2 linked regions of the Pseudorhodoplanes sinuspersici genome follow. The protein of the gene in region 2 interacts with the protein of the main gene of each other region in a pairwise test. Links are inferred from orthologs where the notes say so. Each region holds a gene or a part of one and is shown on either strand. Other genes may lie near its edges. The genes, in order: CAK95_RS22685 and rlmB.

Evidence for each region.
Region 1: the proteins of rlmB (region 2) and CAK95_RS22685 interact in binary tests that used the Escherichia coli proteins (3 or more experiments, as listed by UniProt). The link is inferred for Pseudorhodoplanes sinuspersici from one-to-one orthologs.

The regions. Positions count from the first base shown.
Region 1 is NZ_CP021112.1:4,651,023-4,655,861, forward strand. Bases 1-2,960 are described here. They hold CAK95_RS22685 (NAD(P)H-hydrate dehydratase), read left to right. Parts: upstream 1-707; coding sequence 708-2,213; downstream 2,214-2,960. Other genes in these bases: glnA (type I glutamate--ammonia ligase), read right to left, coding at 1-78; CAK95_RS22680 (P-II family nitrogen regulator), read right to left, coding at 125-463; CAK95_RS22690 (multicopper oxidase family protein), read right to left, coding at 2,210-2,960. Outside these bases: more of CAK95_RS22690, read right to left, coding at 2,961-3,631; tig (trigger factor), read left to right, coding at 3,916-4,839. UniProt on the Escherichia coli protein: Bifunctional enzyme that catalyzes the epimerization of the S- and R-forms of NAD(P)HX and the dehydration of the S-form of NAD(P)HX at the expense of ADP, which is converted to AMP.
Region 2 is NZ_CP021112.1:4,322,168-4,332,867, forward strand. What follows is about bases 4,137-6,920. They hold rlmB (23S rRNA (guanosine(2251)-2'-O)-methyltransferase RlmB), read right to left. Parts: upstream 6,040-6,920; coding sequence 5,233-6,039; downstream 4,137-5,232. Other genes in these bases: CAK95_RS21005 (hypothetical protein), read left to right, coding at 4,296-4,799; CAK95_RS21010 (hypothetical protein), read left to right, coding at 4,824-5,213; CAK95_RS21020 (ABC transporter substrate-binding protein), read left to right, coding at 6,138-6,920. Also shown: CAK95_RS20990 (alpha/beta hydrolase), read left to right, coding at 453-1,508; CAK95_RS20995 (calcium-binding protein), read right to left, coding at 1,522-2,832; CAK95_RS21000 (hypothetical protein), read right to left, coding at 3,389-3,808; more of CAK95_RS21020, read left to right, coding at 6,921-7,754; iaaH (indoleacetamide hydrolase), read left to right, coding at 8,281-9,831; CAK95_RS21040 (DUF6538 domain-containing protein), read left to right, coding at 10,136-10,345; CAK95_RS21045 (hypothetical protein), read left to right, coding at 10,425-10,700. UniProt on the Escherichia coli protein: Specifically methylates the ribose of guanosine 2251 in 23S rRNA.

The sequences.
Region 1 (4,839 bases), 320 kb from region 2 along the record:
CGGATCTGTGAACCGGAAATCGACGTACTTCACGTCGTTTTCCTTGATCATCTTCATTACGTCTTTAGCGGTCGTCATAAACGCGTTCCCCTTATTTGTACGGGTCGTGAAAACGATAGCGATATCAGATCGCGTCCAATCCGGATTCCCCGGTCCTGATCCGGATGGCTTCTTCGATGGTCGAGACGAAAATCTTACCGTCGCCGATCCGGCCGGTTTGCGCGGCACGGCGGATGGCGTCGACAGCTTTCTCGACCATATCGTCGCCGAGAACGATTTCGATCTTCACTTTCGGAAGAAAATCCACAACGTATTCGGCACCACGATAAAGCTCGGTATGGCCCTTTTGGCGGCCGAAACCCTTGGCTTCGGTGACGGTGATGCCCTGGAGTCCGACTTCCTGAAGCGCCTCCTTCACCTCATCGAGTTTGAACGGCTTGATGATCGCCTCGATCTTTTTCATGCGAATCCTCTCCCGGTCCGCCGGTCAGAATCTGATCGGCGGAGCCCGCCCTTCGTTAGCAGGTCTTATGCCAATCCGTATGAAAACAAAAAGCAGTTCCGCAGCAGCCGTTTGCCCGATTTCGCTTAATTAAGCGGCGAGTGCCAGAGTCATCTCAGATTATAAATTGTGCAATCTGCGCATTTCTTGTTCAGTTTAGGATTGTTCATTGTCCGCAAACGAGGTGCTGCCATAGCTGAAGGTCATGCACGAACTCCTGACCACAAAAGAAATGGCCGAGGCCGATCGGCTGGCAGTCTTGCGCGGCACTCCGTCGATCGAGCTGATGGAGAATGCCGGCCGCGCCGTTGCAGACGCGGTCGGCGCGAATTTTGGCACGATCAGACCGGTTATCGTTATTGCCGGGCCCGGCAATAACGGCGGCGACGGCTTCGTCGCAGCACGATTGCTGGGCGAGCGCGGCTATTCAGTCGATCTCAGGTTGCTGGGCGACATCAGCAAGTTGCGGGGGGGCGCAGCCACAGCAGCCAAACGCTACAGCGGGCCAGTCGGCCCCATGATCGCCGAAATACCGCCTGGAGCTATCGTCGTCGATGCGCTGTTCGGTGCCGGCCTCACACGCAATGTGGACGGGGAGGCCGCCGTAGCGGTTAGCGCGATCAATAATTCCGGTGCCCATGTCGTCGCGGTCGACCTGCCGAGCGGCATCAACGGCGATACCGGAGCGGTTCAGGGCACAGCGATCCGGGCCGCCGAAACGGTGACCTTTTTTCGTAAGAAGCCAGGCCATGTGCTTCTACCCGGGCGGATTTTTTGCGGCATGACGACCATTGCCGATATCGGCATTCCGTCATCGGTTCTGCAGGACATCCGACCGCGGTTAGCACTAAACCAGCCGAGCCGGTGGGCTCATCTTTTCCCGGTGCCTCGGGTGGAAGGTCACAAATATTCGCGCGGGCATACGCTGGTCGTCTCCGGCGGCCTGAGCAGTACCGGTGCAGCCCGGCTGTCCGCGCGCGGCGCATTGCGGGCCGGGGCAGGGCTGGTCACAATCGCAAGCCCGAGAGACGCCTTGGCGGTCAATGCGGCCAGCAATCTGGCGGTCATGGTGCGGGAGGCGGAAGGCGCGGAAGGGCTCTTATCGCTGCTGTCAGATCGGCGGATCAATACCGTTATCCTCGGCCCTGGAGGTGGCATAGGACCGCAAATGCGGGCCACGGTTATGGCTGCCGTCCGCCAGGACCGCACCATGATACTAGATGCTGACGCGCTGACCAGCTTTGGGGAAAAGCCGAATGAACTCTTTACAGAGCTGAAGAATCACCCGGAATCCACAGCGATTCTTACGCCGCATGAGGGGGAATTTTCTAGAATATTCAGTAGAATGTCGAAGATTCCTTCAGTTAAACAAAAACTTGAGGCGACTCAGGCTGCTTCACATGAAACAGGTTCTGTCATCCTCTTAAAAGGCGCTGACAGCATTATTTTTTCGCCTGATGGAAGAGGCGTGATCAGCGAAAACGCGCCACCGTACCTTGCTACCGCCGGCGCGGGTGATGTTCTGGCCGGTATCATCGCTGGTCTCTGTGCACAGGGGATGCCGGCCTTCGAGGCAACTGCCGCCGGTGTCTGGCTGCACGGCGAGGCCGCCAGCGAGGTGGGGCCGGGCTTGATTGCAGAAGACCTTCCCGAGGCACTCCGGCCGGTCTACCGGCGGCTGTATGCGGAACTCGGGGCGGTTCTCAGCTAGGATACCTCGAACCAGGTCAGTGATTCACGGGATGGTTCCGATAAGGACCGGCGTTCGATAGCCCATTTACCGGTGAGGTCGGCGACGAACGCGATCCGCGCCGTCTGCTGCGGACCCACCAAAAGTGTGTCGAGCCAGAACGGTTTCCAGCCGTCGTCCAGATTATCGAGCAATCGGAACGTGTGCCCGTGCACGTGGATCACGTAGGCTTGGTCACCTGGATTGGCGAAGGTCAGTACCACGGGTTGATCTTTCCTGACCGAAAATAGAGGTGCTCCAAGAGAGCTGGAGAGCTGATCCATCGGCATCCAGGAAACGTTGGTTCCTTGGTTGTTCGTCTTTGGGTTTGAGATTTTTTTCCTCTCCACGGAGGGCTTCGCTGGCAGCGGAGCCGCACCGAGCGCAAGCTGGACGCGAAGTGCATTTCGAAGATCGATGCGCGAGGGAAGCGGGTTCTGTGGCAAGGACTTAGGGGCGCCGCGTGATCCATTGCGAGAGGCGCCGCCCTCGATCGCGAACCGTGCAATCTGAACGCTTTGTCCGCCGCCGCTGTCGATCACGATCGGCACGGTGTCGCCTACGTCCTCAGCGATATCAACAAACAGGTCGATCCGATTGCCTGGTGCAATCACGACCTGGCTGTCGCGCGCGATGAAGGGCTCGGCCGGCTGGCCGTCGATTGCCACCACCCAGGCCGTCTGGTTCGACAAACTGACCGGGAGGAGACGGTTCACGGTAGCGTTGATCAGACGAAGGCGTATTCGCTCACCTCGCCGCGCCGGAATGGCAAGGTCACGCAGACCATTGGCGGTGAAGAGGAAGTGCTGTCCTGAGGCTGCAGAACCGCCGATATCACGCAACGATCCATTGTCATCAAGATTCCAGTCGTCGAGCACCAGCAGCACGTCATGGTCGACATCGACCGGTTCGCTCTCATCGACGATCACCGGCCCGTACAAGCCGCGCGCAAGCTGGCCTGCCAGCGCCGCATGATACCAGAAGGTTCCGGCATCCTTCGCGACGAAGCGATAGTCGAAGGATTGAACGGGTGCGACGGGCAGTTGGGTCAGATAGGGCGTCCCATCCATGGCATTCGGCACGCGCAGGCCGTGCCAATGGATCGTGGTCGGTTCAGCTCCATCGTTGATCAGCCGCGCCGTGAACTCCTGGCCGCGTCTGAGGCGTACCGTCGGCCCCGGGACAGTGCCACCATAGCCCATGATATTGGTCGCAGGCTGCTGCGGTCCACGGAGTCTGACTGATCCTGCTTTCGCCCGCAATTCGGCGATAGCCTCGGCTTGGGCCATGGCCTGACTCACGGCGCGTGATCCGCCGAGGATCGTCACCGTGGCCGATAGACTGGCGGCGGACACGAACGCACGGCGGGTGAGAGATTTCTGAAAAAAGGGGACTTTCATCGCCGCTCCTGGATCAACATTGCGAGGGCGGGCATGACCACCCATTTTTCTAGTGCTTGTTTCGACGCACATGTTATAAGCCGCGCCGCTCGGCCCAAACATGACCTGCAGTGCCGCGCGATGCCCTGCGCGCGGGCGTGGCGGAATTGGTAGACGCGCTGGATTTAGGTTCCAGTGACGCAAGTCGTGGGGGTTCAAGTCCCTCCGCCCGCACCAAAGCTGGGAACGGCCGAATTCAACAACATATGCCGCTCCTGCGGCAACGAGGAACGAAGGCGATTACCATGCAAGTGACCGAAACATTGTCCGACGGCTTGCGCCGCGAATTCAGCGTGGTGATTCCCGCCGGCGAGCTCGATAGCAAGGTCAGTGAGCGCCTGGATGCGATGAAGGACAAGGTCCGTATCAACGGCTTTCGTCCGGGCAAAGTGCCGACGGCACATCTGCGCCGCATGTACGGCCGCTCCGCAATGGCGGAGGCGATCGACGCAGCGATGCGCGATGTGAATTCGAAGATTGTTGCCGACAACAATTTCCGTCTGGCGATGCAGCCGAAGGTGAACCTGCCCGAAGACGAGAAGGCGGTCGAGGACGTCATCAACGGCAAATCCGATCTCGCCTACACGGTCGAGATGGAAATTCTCGCGCCGATCGAATTGACGGATTTCAAGTCAATCGATGTTACGCGCCTCGTCACCGCAGTGAACGACGAGGAAGTCGACGAAGGCCTGAAGCGAATCGCAGATCAGAATCGTCCGTTTGCCGCGAAGGCTGAGGGTGCGAAGGCCGAGAAGGATGATCGCGTTACGATCTCGTTCGTGGGATCAATCGATGGCGTGCCGTTCGACGGCGGTTCGGCCGACGATGTTGCCGTGAATATCGGATCGAATACCTTCATCCCAGGCTTCGAAGATCAGCTCGTCGGCATCACGGTTGGCGAGAATCGCAAGATCAACGTGACGTTCCCCGAAAACTATCCAGCCGCTCAATTGGCCGGAAAGGCGGCAGAGTTCGACGTCACTGCAAAGACGCTCGAGGCGCCGAGTGAGGTCAAGATCGACGACGAATTCGCCAAATCCTTAGGGATGGAGTCGCTCGACAAGCTGAAGGATGCCGTGCGCGAACGGATTCAGCGCGAGCACGATTCCGTGTCGAAGCAGCGCGTGAAGCGGGTGTTGTTCGACGCGCTCGACGAGCGTCACAAATTC
Region 2 (10,700 bases):
GGATGGGCTTTGACGCCCCTGAGCCTGTCTGTTCAAGCCCGGCCTTCGTGCCGGGCTTTTTTATGTGCCGGGCTTTTTTATTTTTCGAGCCGCCCGCGAACGGGATGGAGCTTCGTCTGCGCTGTTGGCAGCGGCATCTCGGTGCTTGCGAACATGTATCGGCGCTGTTAGCTCTGCCCGCCGTGCCGGCATAGCTCAGCGGTAGAGCAGCGGTTTTGTAAACCGAAGGTCGGGAGTTCAATCCTCTCTGCCGGCACCACTGCGGCCCCGACGAAAGCCTCAGCATTACCGGCCGGAATCCCGCCTGGGGCCATTTCACAGCGACCGGAACGGTATGGACGGAGGGTTATGGCCCATTCCGGCCACGCTATCGCCCCGTTCCCCCGGCACAGATCGCACTCCCCGGGGCAGTCCTCTTCCACTTCGACAACATTGCAGGTCCAGACCTCTTGATGGCGTTCGCAGCAATCCAGACAACCGTCCTTGCGCGCTGTTGTGCGCTGCTGTTCGGGCTTGCCGGATTGTCCGCCGGTGTCAGCGGCTGTTCGACCTCGCCCGAAGGGCCGGCGGCCTTTGCCGCGACGACCACGCAGGCGCCCGCTCAGGCGGGCATCGCCAACAATCCGACTTTGGTGGCGGTGACCACACGCAACGCCGTGAAAGGCGCCCGGTCGAAGCCGTGGTTCGGCACGCAGCGGGCCAACCAGCCGAGCAATGTGCGCATTCACTTGTCGTCTCCCGCCGATGGTCCGCTCTCCGCGGTCGGCATCGGCGACTGGAGCATCAAGACGGTCGAGACGGTGCCGTTCGGAGAAAGTTTCTCCGCCAGCTACGGCCGCCGCGACGTGCTGGTCTATGTTCACGGCTTCAATCAGACCTTCGAGACGGCAGCTCTCGACGCGGCACGGTTGTCCGATGGTCTGAAATTCCGCGGCGACACGATGCTGTTCTCTTGGCCGTCCAAGAACAGCCTCTTGAATTACATCTACGACCGCGAGAGCGCGCTGTGGTCGCGCGACGCGCTGGAGGAGATGCTCGATCAGTTGATGGCAGACCCATCTGTCGGCACCATCCACATTGTCGCGCATTCCATGGGCACGATGGTGACGGTCGAAGCGCTGCGGCAGCTTTACGACCGTCGTGCTGCGGCCATGGCGAGCCGCCTTGGCGCCGTCGTTCTGGCGTCTCCCGATATCGACATGGATGGTTTCAAATCGTCGATCACGCGGCTTGGCGGCTTTTCGCGCAAGATCACCGTGCTGACGGTGGCGAACGATCGCGCGCTCAGCGCGATGCGCAACATGGCGGGCGGCGTCACCCGCGTCGGCATCGCGGAAAAAGCTCAGCTCGAAGCGTTGGGCCTGCGCGTCATTGATGCGTCCGATTATGCCGGTGGCGGCCTCAACCACGATCTGTTCCTGACCAACGGGCAGGTGCGGGAGGTGATCCGCCGCGTCATGGACGATGGCCGGCCGCCCGCTTTCGCGAGCGGCGGCGCAATCCAATAGGCTGTCGACGCAGCTAAATGATCAGGAAGTCGTTCTGCGTCAGCAACGGAGCGCCGGTCAGCGTCGCGAAATACACCGCCGCTTCACCGCCCGATCCATCCGCGTCCCAGCTCAGATTGCCGCTGCGGGAATCGTAGATCATGGTCGGCATGTCGGTCAGTGGGTCCGAGGTCCGCGCGAAGACGAAATCGTCGACACTTTCCAGTCCGAATCCCTCGGCCGACAGTGCGATGTGATCGCTAAAAAAGTCGGTAATCGTATCGCCGGCCTCGGCCGCGGAGGCGAAGTAAAACGTATCTGGGGCGTCGCCGATGCCAGCACCGCCGGTCAGCACATCCCGGTTGGCGCCGCCGTCGATGAAATCGCTGCCGGCGCCGCCGCGGACGGTGTCGCCGCCTTCGCGGCCAAACAGCCGGTCATTGCCGTCGCCGCCTTCAAGCATGTTGCGGCTCTGCCCGCCGGACAGCGTATCGTTGAAGGCGGAGCCGATCAGGTTCTCGATCGAGAACAGATACTCGCCGGTGGCGCTGCCGCCATTGTTATACGGCCGGGTGAGATCGATGATCACCGCGGACTCGGCATCCGCGAACACGCCGGTGTCGTTGCCGCCGCTGCCGCTCAGCATGTCGACGCCGCGGCCGCCATAGAGCATGTCGTCGCCGAGGCCGCCATACAGGAAATCGTCGCCCTCGCCACCATAGAGAATGTCATTGCCAGCATAGGGCGCATTGAGGTCGTCGCCATAGATGCGGTCGGTGCCGCCCATGCCATAGACGATGTCATCGCCGCCGTATGCCAGGATCAGGTTTTCGCTCTCGGAGCCGATGATGAAGTTGTCCTGCGTGTTGCCTTCGCCCATCTGCCAGCCGGAGCCGGTCATGATCATCTGTTCGACATTGAGAGCCATCCGGTGGCTGTTGCCGTAGATGCCGTCCGGATTCGTGAACATGATATCGTAGCCGCCATCGGCCTCTTCGATGATGACGTCTTGGAAGTGATCGACATAGTAGATGTCGTTGCCTGCACCGCCTTCCAGCCGGTCCGCTTCGGTTCCGCCGTCGAGGATGTCGTTGCCGTCCTGGCCGAACAGCTGGTCATTGTGCGCGCCGCCATACAATCTGTTATCTCTTTCGTCGCCGGTGAGCCGGTCGGCGCCAGTGAGACCGGCAAGATGCGGATATTGCGGAGTTGTGAACAGCACGTCATCGCGGTTGGTGCCGTAGAGGATACCATTCTCCAATGTTGCCGCGCTTGGCTGTACGATAGTGCTGCTTGTGCGCAATGTTGCAGCGGTATTGACCGACTCGAACCGAGCATTCTGCATTACAGTTTTCTCCCCAGGGGTGATGCACAGCGGGCATAGGCAATCACAGAAACGGCTGACATCGAGTCCAACTGCGCCGGATTTCTCCTGATGTTACACTCGGCCTGAAGTGTGAACGACATTGCACTGTTTGCTTCAAAATGCATGTCACGAAAGAAAGACAAAATGATCTGATGCGACACATCGCGTGCTGGTGTGATGTGAGATGTTATGCGTGATGATGTTGTGAGTGGTATGATGCGCACGCGTTAGCAGATACCAGGTACGAGCCAACCGCTGCTCCTAGATTCGCGTTTCAATCGCGGTATTTTCAGCGCGAAATTTTTTGCAAGCTAATCGCGATCTGGTGGACATCGCGCGTACGTTCAGCCCGCATGTAATTCGTCGATCATCGGAAGTGCGTCGGTATTTTTGCACGTGCCTGATGTCCGGTGCGCGCAAGCGTTGCCGGCATGGATTGTTGCGCGGCTTTCGTTCTGATGTCGTGCTGAGGGACAAAAAGAAAACGGCCCACGCCGATGCGCGAGCCGTCTCATATTTCAGATGTCCATTGTAATCAGATAATGCGGTCTTTCGTCTGCTGCACCGAATAATACATTTTCGGTTCGACGATCTTGAGTCCGCTCGGCGTTCCGACCGCCAGGACCAGCACCTCGATCACGTTCACGACCGAACCATTCTTCTCAAGCTCGGCAACCTTCTGTCCCGGAAAAAAGCCCACAGTCGCGACAACGCAGGCATCGCTCTGGCCGGCTTCGTTATTCACGGTCGTCAAGGTGTTCTGGATATCTGCCGAGGCATCGTCGCCCATCAGGCTGACAAATCGTTCGGCTTGCTGCTTGGTGTCGCAAATGAGACCCGATCCGACCATGATCTCATTGGCTGTCGTCGTCTGAGTCCTTGCCTTGTCTTTGGCATTCGCCACGACAGTACAGGACAAAACGGTGGCCAGCACCAAACCCGCACATAATTTCATTGCTGCCTCCTAAGGCGTCACCGGAGCGGTGAGGACGCATTTCCTGCGTCCTGCACCAACGTCCCCATGTAGTCAGCAGTTCCTCTTTAGCCACGCGCTGATGGCATGGCGTGACCGCAATGGCGCGGGAACTGTGACCTTGTTCTTGTCTGACGGGCCTTATTCGCCGCCGATGGGCCGCAATGAAAACGCGTTCGCACAATCGTGAAGACGAAGGTTTAAAGGGGGCGTCCAGAAACCCTTAGACTTTAGTCGCTTCCAGCGGATTCAGGCGATGTCCCAATGGACCGTGCTGAAGCCTCCGCTCGGGGAGACGCGTCGGCACAATGGCGGCGCATGCGGCCATATCCGCCCGGCGCTCCGGTCACTTTGAATTAATCGTAAGCGGAGAAAGCCGTGTGGTATTAACGGCCTGACCAGTTCGCATTGTCATAACTCACCCGCAGCGGCCGGCGCAGGACGCCGCCGTCGGGAGTGTGTTGTGTACATGCGTGGGCTTTTGGTGGCGCTCTGCGTCACATCTTTTTGCACGGGTGATCTTGCGCGGGCCGATCATCAGCCGGCTTTCGTCGTCCCCGGACGATCGAACGTGCCTGTGCCGATCAACGGCATGAATGCGGCATGGGGTATCGTCAACGGCGATATCGGTCTGTACCGGCCGGGCGCCGTGCCGGTGACCGTCCTTCCATCGCCATACGTGCCGCCGCTGCAGCCGGATCCGCCGGTGCATTACCGGCCGGCGCGCCCCTATTATCCGACGATGGGCCGGCAGCCCTATGTCGGCCGCCTCGAAGTCGAGCCGTCCCCCAATCAGCCGCCGCCGAAACCGGCAAAGAGCTTCAGCCGCTCGTGGTCTGCGGAATCGCCCGACGTGCCTCCGACGCAATACCCGCCATCACCGCCGATGATGGTGAGTCCGGAAGTGAATTTCGGCGAACCCTGGGGAGGAAATGTGCCTCCTCGTCCTCCGCGTCCGCCTCATCGCCGCTGAACCAATTGTAGAGAAGGACATCCTATGTCTCGCGTTGCATTTTCCATTCTTGCCGCCGCTGCTATTTCGGTCTCCGCAGTCGGCTCCGCTCAGGCCGGATGCGGCTGCAATACCGATTACGCGGTTGCGTCGGTGGTCGTTCAACCGGCGCCGGTCCTCGTGCAGCCCGCGCCGGTCATGGTCGCCGTTCAGCCACCGCCGGTCCTCGTACAGCCTGCGCCGATCGTGCAGCAATATGTCGTCAATCAAGGACCGCTTTATGCCGGCCCCATGCTGACCGACTACAATCCAGCGATTTATTATGCGCCGCGCGCTGTCGGTGGTTTCCCGTATGTGTCGGGTTATCGCGCCGCTTACGGGCCGCGGCCATATCGTCCGTATCGCGGCTATCCGCCGCTCCGCCGTTATTACTGAGCGCAAACCCGGCTGACGCTCAGCGCTTCAGCCGCGTGGTTGCGACGTAGAGCGCCAGAGCTGCAGCGTTCGAGACGTTGAGGCTCTTGATCTCGCCCGGAAGATCGAGACGCGCGGTCCTGTCACAGGTCTCGCGCGTCAATTGGCGCAGGCCCTTGCCTTCGGCGCCGAGCACCAGAGCCAGCGGAGCGGTGAGGGCGGTCTCGGCGAGGTCGGCGTGGCCCTCGCTGTCGAGTCCGACGACCAGGAAGCCGCGGTCCTTCAGCGCCCCGAGCGCACGCGCCAAATTCTGCACCAGCACCAGCGGCACATAATCCAGCGCACCGGAGGCGGACTTGGCCAGCACGCCGGTGGCTTCCGGCGAATGCCGCGCGGTGGTGATGAGCGCCTTCACACCGAAGGCGGCGGCGCTGCGCATGATGGCGCCGACGTTATGCGGGTCGGTGATCTGATCGAGCACCAACACCACGCCATCGTCCGGCACCTCGGCAATGTCGGGATTGTCGAGCGGGTCGGCCTCCGCAAGGAGGCCGTTATGGACCGCATCTGGCCCGAGCTTGCGCGCGATTTCATCCGGCCGGACGATCTGCGCCGTGACCTTCAGGGGAACACCTTCCTCGGCCAGCCGCTTGGCGGCGTTTTCGGTGGCGAACAGGGTGCGGATGCGCCGCTTGGGGTTTGCCAACGCCGCCTGGACCGTGTGCCAGCCATAGAGAATGGCGACCGACACGTCGGTCTGCGGACGAGCACGACCGCGAGCAGCGAAGGTGGAGGGGCCACCTTTCTTTCGCGTAAATGGCTTTTTCCGTATCCCGTCTCGGGCCATCCGAAATCGCGTCCTGACAGTTCGATCAAACGTAGATGGCATGGTCTTTGCTGATTCACGAGTCTGCGGTTTGTGCCGTGAAAAGGGGAGGACAAGGCATGTCGTTTGGCGGATTCGGCCGGCGGAATTTCTTAAAGGGGATGTTGGGCGCGGGCGCCGCCCTGCCATTCGGTGTGAACCCTGCTTTTTCGCAGTCGCGGGCAGAGACCCTGCTGGTGGTCCAGGAGCTGGGGCCCAACAGCCTCGACATGCACGGCGTGGGCTCCAACCAGACAGTCAATGGCCTGTCGTGGAATTGCTATGACCGTCTTCTGAGCTATGCGGCAAAAACACTGCCGGACGGGACGCCATCCTACGACCGAGGCACCCTCGCGCCCGAACTGGCAGAGAGCTGGCAGGTCGCGTCGGACGGCATGTCCTGCACATTCAATCTGCGCAAGGATGCGACCTTTCATAACGGCGCGCCGGTCACCGCACGCGATGTGAAATGGTCGTTCGATCGAGCTGTGAAAGTCGGCGGCTTTCCGACGTTCCAGATGTCGGCCGGCTCGCTTCTCGATCCCGAGCAATTCGTCGTTGTCGACGATCACACCTTTCGCATTGATTACGTGCGCAAGGACAAGATGCTGTTGTTCAACGTCGCGGTGGTGGTGCCGTTCGTGATCAATTCCGAACTGGCCAAGAAGCACGCGACCGAGGCGGACCCCTGGGCGATGAACTGGCTGCGCAACAACGAAGCCGGGGGCGGAGCCTATCGGATCGAAAGCTGGAAGCCGGGGACTGAGACAGTCCTTGCGCGCTTCGACGGCTGGAAGAGCGGGCCGTTACCGAAAATCCGGCGGATCATCGCGCGTGATGTGCCATCGGCGGGCACGCGCCGTGCGCTGCTGGAGAAGGGCGATGTGGATTTCTCCACTGGCTTCGCGCCGAAAGATTTCGATCAGCTGATCAAGGACGGCAAGGTGCAGGTCTCCGGCGTTCCGATCCCCAATTGTCTCTGGTATGTCGCGCTCAACACGGCGAAGCCGCCGTTCGACAACGTCAAGCTGCGGCAGGCCATCGCCTATGCGATGCCTTATGAGCAGATCCAGAATGCCGCATTCTTCGGCCGCGCCGTGCCGATGTATGGTGGTTCGGCTACCGTCGAAAAAGTGACCTGGCCGCAAGCCTTTCCGTATGTCACCGATCTCGACAAGGCGAAGGCGTTGGTGGCTGAGGCTGGCTTTGCGCAAGGCCTGGAAACGACGCTCGGTTTTGACACCGGAACAGCCACGGTGGGTGAGCCGACGGCGACGCTGATCGCAGAAAATCTCGGGCAGATCGGTATCAAGGTGACGCTCGACAAGATCCCCGGCGCCAACTGGCGCTCGACGCTGAACAAGAAGGAGCTGCCGATGGCGCTCAACCGGTTCAGCGGATGGCTCGACTATCCCGAATATTACTTTTACTGGAATTTCCACGGCAACAATTCGATCTTCAACATCTCGGCCTACAGGAACCCGCAGATGGATGCCCTGATTGACAAGGCGCGATTCACCGAGGACCCGGCCGAATATGACGCTGCTGTCAGGGCGTTCGTGACCCTGTCCGTGCAGGAGGTCCCGGTCGTGCCGCTCAACCAGCCGATCCACGACGTGGCCTTGAAAAAAGGCGTGGGCGGGTACCAATTCTGGTTCCACCGGGAGCCAGATTACCGGCAATTCGCCAAGGGTTGAGCCTGTCTGGGGATATCTCGCCGGCGCCTGAATTCGCAGGATGTGCCTGATTTCCCATTGACTTAACGGGACTGTGCCTCGATAAAGCGCGCCGCTGGCCGCTGTGGCGGGAACGCCCTGCGGCTTTGCGTTTTACATGGCGCCGATCCGGGTTAAACCTTTTATCGGCGTCGTGCGTCTAAGGATCAGACGCGCGAGCATGATGCCGGGAAAACGAACGGTTTCACGCTCTGACGTCGATCTTGCGATGGCCCCGGAGGGGTGCCCGAGTGGCTAAAGGGGACGGACTGTAAATCCGTTGGCTATGCCTACGTTGGTTCGAATCCAACCCCCTCCACCAGCCGTCGCATGACGTTACGACCGGTACGCAGAGCCTTCGCGCAGGCGGCGGCAATTTATTTATGTCATTCTGCCGAGCGGATAGCAGCGCCAGGAGAGGCCTGCAGGAATCGAGTCTGCAGGAATCGGGTTTGGTTGTCGCGGTTGCCATGTAAAGTCGGCACGGACAAACAAATCGGGGACCGTCATGGCCGCAGACCGCACTCGCCGTACGATTCTGAAATCGTTTCTGGGCGCAGCCACAGGGCCGGCCATAACCTCTTTCGCCTATGTCGCCCCGGCGATGGCTCAAGGCGCATCCTCGCCGATGACAGCCGCCGATATCGTCGGCGCGATCCGCGCGAAGAAAATGTCCGCCGTTGACGCTGTACAGGCCGCGCTCGCCCGCGCCGAGCAGGTGAAGCATCTGAACGCGCTGATCACGCTGAACCGGGATGGCGCGCTCGCAGCGGCACGGAAAGTGGACGCGGCGGTTGCGGCTGGAGAAAAGTTGCCTGTCCTTGCCGGCCTGCCGATCGTGGTGAAGGACAATATCAATACGGCCGACATGCCGACCAGCGGCGGCACACCCGCGTTGCAGAATGCGCGGCCGAAAGGAAATGCGCCGTCGCTGCAGAAGCTGCTCGATGCCGGCGCCATCGTCATCGGCAAGACCAACATGCATGAGCTGGCGTTCGGCATCACCAGCACGAATCTGGCGTCCTTTGCGGGCCCCGTGAAGAATCCTCATGACGAAAGCCGCATTCCCGGCGGTTCCTCGGGCGGAACAGCGGCGGCGATCGCCGCCGGGATCGTGACCTGCGGGCTCGGCAGCGATACCGGCGGTTCGACGCGTATTCCTGCCGCCTTGACAGGAACAGTCGGCTTGCGCCCGTCGGTCGGCAATGGCGGCGCGCAGCGGCGCTATCACGACGATGGCGCGGTCATCCCGATCAGCCACACCCGTGACACGGTCGGACCGATGGGACGCACGGTCGCAGATGTCGCCTTGCTCGACAGTGTTATCACAGGAGCGCCGATGCCTACCGCTGTGTCCTTGCGCGGCAAGCGCGTCGGCATTCCTGCATCTTTCTGGGCCGGACTCGACAGCGAGTTGGAAGCGGTGGCGAAGGCTGCGCGCGAAAAGCTTGCCGGCGCGGGCGTTGAATTCGTCGAAGCCGATCTTCCGGGCTGGTCGGAACTGAACGCGAAAATGTCGTTCCCGATCGCGCTGCACGAGCCGATCGCCGACATTCCGGCTTATTTGAAGGCATCAGGCATCGAAGGTGTGACGCTCGCCGACATCGCCGGCAAGATTTCAAGCCCTGATGTGAAAGGCGCTTTCGGCGCGATCATGAACGATGCATTTGGTAGCGCTTATCCGGACGCGATCAATGTGCAGCGGCCGCTGTTGCAGAAGCTCTATGCAACCTATTTCAGCGACAACAAGCTCGACGCCATGCTGTTTCCGACCACAATCGCACCGGCCATTCCGATCGACGCCGAGAAAGGATCGGGCGAGATGACCATTAATGGCGGCAAGCCGGTTCCGGCTTTCGCCACCATGATCCGCAATACCGATCCGGGCAGCAATGCCGGCATTCCCGGCTTGTCGTTGTTCGGCGGCATGACGCGCGGCGGCCTGCCGGTCGGCCTCGAAATCGACGGCCCGCTTGGCAGCGACCAGATGCTGCTGGCTCTTGGGCTTGCGATCGAGGCCGTGCTCGGCACGGCGCCGCTGCCGGGAAGGGCCCGTTAGGGGTTTGCGAGGCTTTTAGGGCTAAGTGGGACTTTTCGCGGCAGGCCCTTGTTTCGGGCGGCAAAATATGAAACCAAGCGGGCCGGCCGCCTGACCGGTTGGTACTTTGCGGGTGTAGCTCAATGGTAGAGCAGCAGCCTTCCAAGCTGAATACGAGGGTTCGATTCCCTTCACCCGCTCCACTTTATTAGCCCCTGAAGATCCATAAGCGATTGAAAAACAAGCGGACTTTCTAAGTCCGGTGTTACCGTTTGCCTGTCTGTGCGATATTGCATGATACAAATTGGGATACACGCTGGGACACTTGACAGGCGTCGATATTCTCCAGAAGTCCGACCAGGATCGTTTCCTGCTTTCGCGGTATGGAGTGCTGTATTATTGGCGCCGCGTGCCCAAGGCGCTCGCTGAGATTGACGGCCGCGCACCGATCATTCGCCATTCCCTCAAGACCGACGACCTAGCAAAGGCGCGAGCGCAGCGCGACGTTCTTGAGAAAGCGGACAATCAACTCTAGGCGGCGATGTTGCTGGAGGGAAGGAGTCCCCCCTCGAGCCGCCGAGAGGTACCAGGCCGCAAGACTGCTCTGCGAAGTAATGGGCTTCAACTGCCAGCCCGTTGATGAATTGGCGGAGTACCCTATCCAGCACATCCTCCAGCGCATGAACGCGGTCATGCCGGCGCACACGCCCGCGGTTGTCGTCGAGGCGGTCCTGGGAGCCGAGCCACGCCCCAAGGTCAAGGTCAGCGGAGCGTTCAAAATTTATTGTGAGGAAATTGTTGCAGGCGAGCTTGCGGGAAAGAGTCCGGCACAGCGCGAGCGCTGGAAGAACGTCAAGAAACGAGCAATCAACTCGTTCATCAACGTCGTT